Regions from separate parts of the Acidovorax sp. BLS4 genome, predicted to be linked through region 2. Evidence: riboswitches for the same ligand, from Rfam matches in the RefSeq annotation. Region 2 holds a riboswitch; the other holds the start of a gene.

Region 1 (4,420 bases), 2.7 Mb from region 2:
ACCCCCGCGAAGCCCACGATGCAGCCCCAGGCCTTGGCATGGCTGATGCGGTCGTTGTGGTACAGGAAATGCGCCAGCAACACGCTGAAGAAGGTGCCGGTGGCGTTCATGATCGACGCCTTCACCCCCGTCGTGTTCGCCACGCCGATGTAGAAGAAGATGTACTGCAGCGTGGTCTGCAACAGACCCAGCAGCGCCAATTGTCCCCACGCCCGGGCCGGCCAGCCGCTGATCTGACGGCCGCTGGCGGCCACCCAGGCCAGCAGCGCCAGGCCCGCCAGGGCGAAGCGCCAGCCGGCGAACACGAGCTTGGACGGGGTGTCGCTGCTGTCGATGCCGAACAGCGCGTAGCCATTCTTGATCGCCGGGTACGAGCTGCCCCAGAGCAGGCAGCAAAACAACGCCAGCAGGAAGACGTTCCTGCGTTGCGCTAGTGGGGAGATAGGGGGCGACATGGCTTCTTTCCAGGCGGGGTGGTGCCCCAAAACGGTGAATTTTGCACAAGTTGTACGACAACTCTGCATGTAAATATCCTGACTTGGCCGAATGTGGCCTCTTTTAGAGTATTTTTGCTCCTTATTGTCCGATGACTATCCGAAACCGCAGTGAACTGGCCTCGGGAGCCGATCACAAGGCATGGGCCCAACTCCGACGGCCCTGCGGCGGCATCGCCGTGAGTACGGAAGGACTGCCTCGGCAGTTTCAGGAAACCCTGGCTGCTTTTCAAGCCTTGTCGATAATGCGGCGCAATGCGACTGACGTTCGTTCCGCTCCTCCTGTCCTGCTGCACGCTGGCGGCCGTGTCCGGCTGCACCAGCCCGCCCGCACCCCATGGCGAGGTCAAAGGCGCGTCTGCGAATGGCAGCGAATTGGGGCAGTCCGACGTGAACCGCATGGCGACGCTGGCCATGCGCGAGAACCTGGACAGCCTCTACCGGCTGATGGACAAGCTCTACCGCCGCAACCCTGCCGAATGGCGCAAGACCAGCGCCGTGGGCCGCGAGCAGGCCATGGAGCAGGTCCGCACCACCATCGAGAAGGGCGGGGTGTGGGCGCCCTTGCAGGGGCGGCGCGACATCGCGGCGATGGCTGCGGCCCTGGCGCCCGAATTCGCGGGCGACCGCGTGGCGGCGTTCATCTACGCCACGGCCGACATGCTGATCACCGCGCACGACGGAAAGATCGAGTTCTTCCTGCTCGACAGCCTGGATGCCCAGCACCTGTACAACGCGGCGCGCAATGTGGAGATCGCCGTGTGGATGCTCTCGCAGCGCCGCACCGCGGCGGGCCAGCCGCTGCTGCTGGCCGACGAGATCGGTCCGCAGGGGCGCAATCTGAGCTTCGAGCGCGAGTTCGGCAAGATCATCGGCCGGCTCGACCTGCTGTCGGCGGTGGCCACCGAAAAGTACCGCCGTGCCGCCATCACCTATGTGCAGGGGCTGGTGGGTGGCTCGTTCCTGCAATTCCTGCCGGTGCGCTAGCGACCCACTCGAAATGGCCGGCCGGCGGCGTGCCCTAGCGCCGGCCGCGTAAAATCCGGCCGCCCCCGAGGAGCGTTGCAGCGCCTGCCGATCAACCGGCTCAACCAGGCGTCAGGCTCGGGCGGCGATGGCCCCACTGTCCAACGACGCTCGCCTGTTCCCAACTACCGATTGCGCAGGTGAGCCTGATGTCCGCCCCCCTTATCCCGCCTCCCATGAAGCTCTCGGGCCTCGAACCGGTTTCCATCGGCGAGGGCACGCTGTTCGTCAACATCGGCGAGCGCACCAACGTCACCGGCTCCAAGGCCTTCGCCCGCATGATCCTGAACGGCCAGTACGAAGAGGCCCTGGCCGTCGCGCGCCAGCAGGTGGAAAACGGCGCGCAGGTCATCGACATCAACATGGACGAGGCCATGCTCGACAGCAAGGCGGCCATGGTGCGCTTCCTGCAGTTGATCGCCTCCGAGCCCGACATCGCCCGCGTGCCCATCATGGTGGACTCCTCCAAGTGGGACGTGATCGAGGCCGGCCTGCGCTGTATCCAGGGCAAGGGCATCGTCAACTCCATCTCCATGAAAGAGGGCGTGGAGAAGTTCAAGCACGAGGCGCGCCTCGTGAAGCGCTACGGCGCCGCCGCCGTGGTGATGGCCTTCGACGAGGTGGGGCAGGCCGACACCTACGAGCGCAAGATCGAGATCTGCGAGCGGGCCTACCGCGTGCTGGTCGACGAGGTGGGCTTTCCGCCCGAGGACATCATCTTCGACCCCAACATCTTCGCGGTGGCCACCGGCATCGAAGAGCACAACAACTACGCGGTCGATTTCATCGAGGCCGTGCGCTGGATCAAGCAGAACCTGCCGGGCGCCAAGGTCTCGGGCGGCGTGTCGAACGTGAGCTTCAGCTTCCGCGGCAACGACCCGGTGCGCGAGGCCATCCACACCGTGTTCCTGTACCACGCCATCCAGGCCGGCATGGACATGGGCATCGTCAACGCAGGCATGGTCGGCGTGTACGACGACCTGGAGCCCACCTTGCGCGACCGCGTGGAAGACGTGGTGCTCAACCGCCGCCCCGACGCCGGCGAACGCCTGGTCGAGGTGGCCGAGACGGCCCGCAGCGGTGCCAAGGACGAGAGCAAGCGGCTCGAATGGCGCGGTACGCCCGAACATCCGAAGACCGTGGGCGAACGCCTGTCGCACGCGCTGGTGCACGGCATCACCGACTTCATCGTGGAAGACACCGAAGAGGCCTACAAGGCCATCGTCGCCAAGGGCGGGCGGCCGCTGCACGTGATCGAAGGCCCGCTCATGGACGGCATGAACGTGGTGGGCGACCTGTTCGGTGCGGGCAAGATGTTCCTGCCGCAGGTGGTCAAGAGCGCCCGCGTGATGAAGTCCGCCGTGGCCCACCTGATCCCCTACATCGAGGAAGAAAAGCGCCAGGACGAACTGGCCGGCCGCGACGTGCGCAGCAAGGGCAAGATCATCATCGCCACCGTGAAGGGCGACGTGCACGACATCGGCAAGAACATCGTCACCGTGGTGCTGCAGTGCAACAACTTCGAGGTGGTGAACATGGGCGTGATGGTGCCCTGCCACGAGATCCTGGCGCGCGCCAAGGTCGAGGGCGCGGACATCGTGGGCCTGTCAGGCCTGATCACGCCCAGCCTGGAAGAGATGCAATACGTGGCCTGCGAGATGCAAAAGGACGAGCACTTCCGCATCAAGAAGATCCCGCTGCTCATCGGCGGCGCCACCACCAGCCGTGTGCACACCGCCGTCAAGATCGCGCCGCATTACGAAGGCCCCGTGGTCTACGTGCCCGATGCGTCGCGCAGCGTGAGCGTGGCGCAGAGCCTGCTGGGCGACGGCGCCGACCACTACGTGCAGGAGCTGAACGCCGACTACGACAAGGTGCGCACCCAGCACGCCAACAAGAAGCAGACGCCCCTGTGGCCGCTGGCGAAGGCCCGCGCCAACCGCACGCCCATCGACTGGTCGGCCTACCGCCCGGCCACGCCGCGCCTGCTGGGGCGGCGCATGTTCAAGAACTTCGACCTCAACGAGCTGGCCCGGTACATCGACTGGGGACCGTTCTTTCAGACCTGGGACCTGGCCGGCCCGTACCCTGCCATCCTGACCGACGAGGTGGTGGGCGAGCAGGCCACGCGCGTCTTCGCCGACGGCAAGGCCATGCTGCGCCGGCTGGTGGAGGGCCGCTGGCTGAGTGCCAGCGGCGTGCTGGCGCTGTACCCGGCCAACAGCGTGGGCGACGACATCGAGTTCTACACCGACGAATCGCGCACCGAGGTTGCCATGACCTGGTACGGCCTGCGCCAGCAGACCGAAAAGCATGTGATCGATGGCGTGCCGCGCCCCAGCCGGTGCCTGGCCGACTTCGTGGCGCCCAAGGAAAGCGGCGTGGCCGACTACGCGGGCTTGTTCGCCGTCACGGCGGGCCTGGGCGTGGAGAAGAAGGAGCAGGCCTTCGTCGATGCGCTGGACGACTACTCGGCCATCATGCTCAAGAGCCTGGCCGACCGCCTGGCCGAAGCCTTTGCCGAATGCCTGCACCACCGCGTGCGCACCGACCTGTGGGGCTATGCGGCCGGCGAGCAGTTGAGCAACGACGACATGATCGCTGAGAAGTACCAGGGCATCCGCCCCGCGCCCGGCTACCCGGCCTGCCCGGACCACAGCGCCAAGAGCGAACTGTTCCGCGTGCTGCAGTGCGGCGAGATCGGCATGGGCCTCACCGAAAGCCTGGCCATGACGCCCGCCGCCAGCGTGAGTGGTTTCTACATCGGGCATCCCGAGAGCCAGTACTTCAACGTCGGCAAGATCGGGGAAGACCAGGTGCACGACCTGGCCACGCGGCGCGGCATGGACGAAGGCATCCTGCAGCGCTTGCTCGCACCCAACCTCTGACCGGCGGCGGCG
Region 2 (4,420 bases):
CCCAGCTGCACGCCGCCATGGGTGGTGAAGCCGATGATGTCGCCGGCATAGGCCTCTTCCACCGCCTCGCGGCGTTGCGACATGAAGGTCACCACGCTGGTGGGGCGCAGTTCCTTGGCGGTGCGCTGCACCTTGAGCTTCATGCCCGGCGTGTACCGGCCCGAGGCCACGCGCACGAAGGCGATGCGGTCGCGGTGGTTGGCGTCCATGTTGGCCTGCACCTTGAACACCACGCCCGAGAAATTCTGGTCTTCGGGCTGCACGGTTTTCTCGACCGGCTGCTTGTTCACCTGCAGGCTGCTCAGGCGGGGACGCGGCGAGGGGGCCAGGTCCACCAGCGCATCCAGCACTTCCATGACCCCGAAGTTGTTCACGCCGGAGCCGAAGAACACCGGCGTCTGCTTGCCGGCGAGGAAGGCCTCGTGGTCCCAGGTGGGCGAGGCGCCCACGGCGAGTTCCATGCTCTCGATGGCGGCGTCGAATTCGCTGCCGAAACGCGCGCGCAGGTTGGCGGCGTCCGACAGGGGAATGGTCTCGAAGTCCTGCGGGCGGCGCTCGCTGCCCGACTCGAACACCGTCATGGCCTGCGTGCGCAGGTTGATGATGCCGCCGAAACCCTTGCCCTGGCCCACGGGCCAGGTCATGGGCACGCAAGGCATGCCCAGCTCGCGCTCGACCTCGTCCAGGATGTCCAGCGGTTCGCGCACTTCGCGGTCCATCTTGTTCACGAAGGTGATGATGGGCGTGTCGCGCTGGCGGCAGACCTCGATCAGCCGGCGCGTCTGCGCCTCCACGCCGTTGGCCGCGTCGATCACCATCAGGGCCGAATCGACGGCGGTGAGCACGCGGTAGGTGTCTTCCGAGAAGTCCTTGTGGCCCGGCGTGTCCAGCAGGTTCACCACGTGGTCGCGATAGGCCATCTGCATGACCGAGCTGGCCACCGAGATGCCGCGCTGCTTTTCAATCTCCATCCAGTCGCTGGTGGCGTGGCGGCTGGCCTTGCGGCCCTTGACCGCGCCCGCGATCTGGATCGCGCCCGAGAAGAGCAGCAGCTTTTCCGTGAGCGTTGTCTTGCCCGCGTCCGGGTGGGAGATGATGGCGAAGGTGCGGCGGCGCCGTGTTTCGGAGACGTAGGACACAGAGTTTTTTGGTGAGGGCGCGGCGCAGCGGTGGGCCGAAGTACGGGCGCCAGGGTCGGCGCGCTGGCGCGCCGCCGCGGAGGGCGCCCGCGGAAAAGTGGCCGTATTCTAATGGCGGCCCCCATGCCGGACCTCGGTGGGACCGCCCCGGCCCGGCCCCAGGGCCGCCGCCTTGGCCCCTCGAAGGGGTCAGGGAGCCGCTTGGGGCGTCACGGGCGCCCGCCGGAACCACCGCTTGAACCGCAGCGCCGGCGATTCCACCAGATGCCAGGAGGCATAGCCTGCCACGGCGGCCAGCGCCACCGACAGCAGCAGGCTCGGAATGAACGCCAGATCGGGCCAGAGCGCATACACCGACTGCTGCACCGGACAGCCGTACAGATAGATGCCGTACGACGGGTCCCCGCCGCGCTGCAGGAAGGCCAGCGCGGGCACGTTCAGCGAGCCGATATGGATCAGCAGCGGCGGCAGCAGGAGCAGGCCCGCTGTGTGCTCCATCTGCAATCCGAAGAACAGCATGGCGGCCAGCGGCGTCAGCAGGAGCAGCAGCCGGCCGGAGCGGGCCTGGAATGCATCGCGGAAGACGGCGATGAGCGCGCCATAGGTGAAGTAGGCGGGGTATTCGAACCAGTGCTGCATCTCGCCGGTCAGGTCGGCATTGCGCGCGGTGAGAAAGAACGCGAGATAGGCCACAGCGGCGAGGCCGGCGAGCCAGCGAGACCGGAACACGCCTAGCAACCCTGCGCCTGCCAGCACCAGGTAGCACAGGCTTTCTATCGGGATGGTCCACAAGGGCCCGTTCATCAGGTGCTTGATCGGGTTGTTTTCGAACACGCCCGGCAGGTAGGGGTAGTCCCTGATCAGCAGCAGGTTGCGAAAGTAGCCGAGCGTATCGGGGTGGGCCAGAAAGTCCGCGGCCGGCATCGAGTTGAAGAAGATTCCGAACAGAAAGACGTTGGTGAGCACGGCGAACAGCACCCCGGGCCAGATCCGCAGGAACCGCTTGGACAGGAACGCCAGCGCCTTGGGCTGGCGCAGCCAGCTCTGGGTGACGAGGTAGCCGCTGATCGTGAAGAACGTCATCACCGCCACGCCACCCACCATGTCGGAATGCAGCCAGGTGGGCGACGCGGTGTGCGTGATGTGGAAGTGGTGGCTGAAGATCACCGCGCTCGCCGCGCAGATGCGCATCAGATCGAACAGGTTGCCCCGGTGCTGTGTGGACATTGTCTCTGGGTTCTTCTGGCCCTTTGCGGGCGTATCGCTGGTTGTCTTGTTGTCAGGCCGGCACCTCGAATCCATGCCGGTCTCTGCTCTGTAGCGTGCCACGGTCGGCGCGCTGGCATGGGCGCGAAGCGCGATGTCCTTATAATCGCCGCTTTCCGAGGAGCGTTGCAGCGTCTTTACCCCCGGTGCCCGGTGTGCGGCAGGGACGCGAGGCTCGGATCATCATTTTGCAACGACGCTCGCCCACGCTTCTTGTGCGGTGAGTGAGCCATTCCCCTCCGATGCGTGGTTTTTTACCTTCTTTACCGGAGAAAACCATGAGCGCAGTTCTCAAGCCCCAGGCCGACCAGGCCATCGCCGACCTTTCCCTTGCCGCGTGGGGCCGCAAGGAAATCCGCATCGCCGAGACCGAAATGCCCGGCCTGATGGCCATCCGCGACGAGTTCGCCGCCAGCCAGCCGCTCAAGGGCGCGCGCATCACCGGCTCGCTGCACATGACGATCCAGACCGCCGTGCTGATCGAAACGCTCAAAGCCCTGGGCGCCGACGTGCGCTGGGCTTCGTGCAACATCTTCTCCACCCAGGACCACGCCGCTGCCGCCATCGCCGCCACGGGCACGCCGGTGTTCGCCATCAAGGGCGAGTCGCTGGAAGACTACTGGGACTACACCCACCGCATTTTCGACTTCGGTCCCAAGGGCAGCGCGGGCGAAGGCCCCAACATGATCCTGGACGACGGCGGCGATGCCACGCTGCTGATGCACCTGGGCCAGCGCGCCGAGAAGGATGCCTCCCTGGTCGCCGGCAACGGTGCCAGCGAGGAAGAGCGCATCCTGTTCGCCGCCATCCGCAAGAAACTGTCGGAAGACGCGACCTGGTACACCCGCAAGTCGGCCGAGATCATCGGCGTGACGGAAGAAACCACCACCGGCGTGCACCGCCTGAATGAGATGTCCGCCAAGGGCACGCTGCTGTTCCGCGCGATCAACGTGAACGACTCGGTCACCAAGTCCAAGTTCGACAACCTGTACGGCTGCCGCGAATCGCTGGTGGACGGCATCAAGCGCGCCACCGACGTCATGATCGCCGGCAAGGTCGCCGTGGTGGCCGGCTACGGCGACGTGGGCAAGGGCTCCGCCCAGGCGCTGCGCGCGCTGTCGGCCCAGGTGTGGGTCACCGAGATCGATCCCATCAACGCCCTGCAGGCCGCCATGGAAGGCTATCGCGTGGTGACCATGGACTACGCCGCCGACAAGGCCGACATCTTCGTGACGACGACGGGCAACAAGGACATCATCACCCACGACACCATGGTGAAGATGAAGGACCAGGCCATCGTCTGCAACATCGGCCACTTCGACAACGAGATCGACGTCGCGTCGATCGAGAAGTACGAATGGGAAGAGATCAAGCCCCAGGTGGACCACATCACCTTCCCGGACGGCAAGAAGATCATCCTGCTGGCCAAGGGCCGCCTGGTGAACCTGGGCTGCGGCACGGGCCACCCGAGCTTCGTGATGTCGTCGTCGTTCGCCAACCAGACCATCGCGCAGATCGAGCTCTTCACCAAGCCCGATGCCTACGAGGCCGGCAAGGTCTACGTGCTGCCCAAGCTGCTGGACGAGAAGGTCGCGCGCCTGCACCTGAAGAAGGTCGGCGCCATGCTGACCGAACTGACGGACTCGCAGGCCGCCTACATCGGCGTGAGCAAGAGCGGCCCCTACAAGCCCGACACCTACCGCTACTGATCGGGCGGGGCTTCGCGCCCTGGGGCGGCGGCCGGTGACTCCGGCCTGTTTGCCCTGTTTGCTATAAAAATAATAGCTTCCTGCGCTAGATGAATATGCGCTGGAGGCCTTTTTGACTCTGAGAAGGACGGGCGCATGCGCGCAGACGTGTATCTGGTGGACAAGGGCCACGCCGCGACCCGGTCGCAGGCGCAGCGCCTGATCGCGGCCGGCGTGCAATGGCGGCTGGCACCCAGCCTGCCCTGGCACAAGGTGGCCAAGAACGGTGACGAGATTCCGGACATCGCCGAAGTGCAGTTGCTCGAC

What was found. Region 2 has a riboswitch for S-adenosylhomocysteine ahead of ahcY (adenosylhomocysteinase). Riboswitches for the same ligand answer to the same signal wherever they lie in the genome.
Region 1: linked by a shared signal. The riboswitch ahead of metH (methionine synthase) and the one ahead of ahcY (adenosylhomocysteinase) in region 2 are both predicted to bind S-adenosylhomocysteine.

The regions. Positions count from the first base shown of each region.
Region 1 covers NZ_CP136797.1:935,422-939,841, forward strand. The annotation lists gene R1Z03_RS04415 (EamA family transporter) at 1-455, opposite strand, end outside; gene R1Z03_RS04420 (hypothetical protein) at 750-1,481, shown strand; S-adenosyl-L-homocysteine riboswitch at 1,543-1,640, shown strand; gene metH (methionine synthase) at 1,652-4,408, shown strand.
Region 2 covers NZ_CP136797.1:3,659,030-3,663,449, reverse strand. The annotation lists gene R1Z03_RS16870 (peptide chain release factor 3) at 1-1,139, opposite strand, end outside; gene R1Z03_RS16865 (acyltransferase) at 1,329-2,366, opposite strand; S-adenosyl-L-homocysteine riboswitch at 2,518-2,614, shown strand; gene ahcY (adenosylhomocysteinase) at 2,684-4,114, shown strand; gene R1Z03_RS16855 (TlyA family RNA methyltransferase) at 4,250-4,420, shown strand, end outside.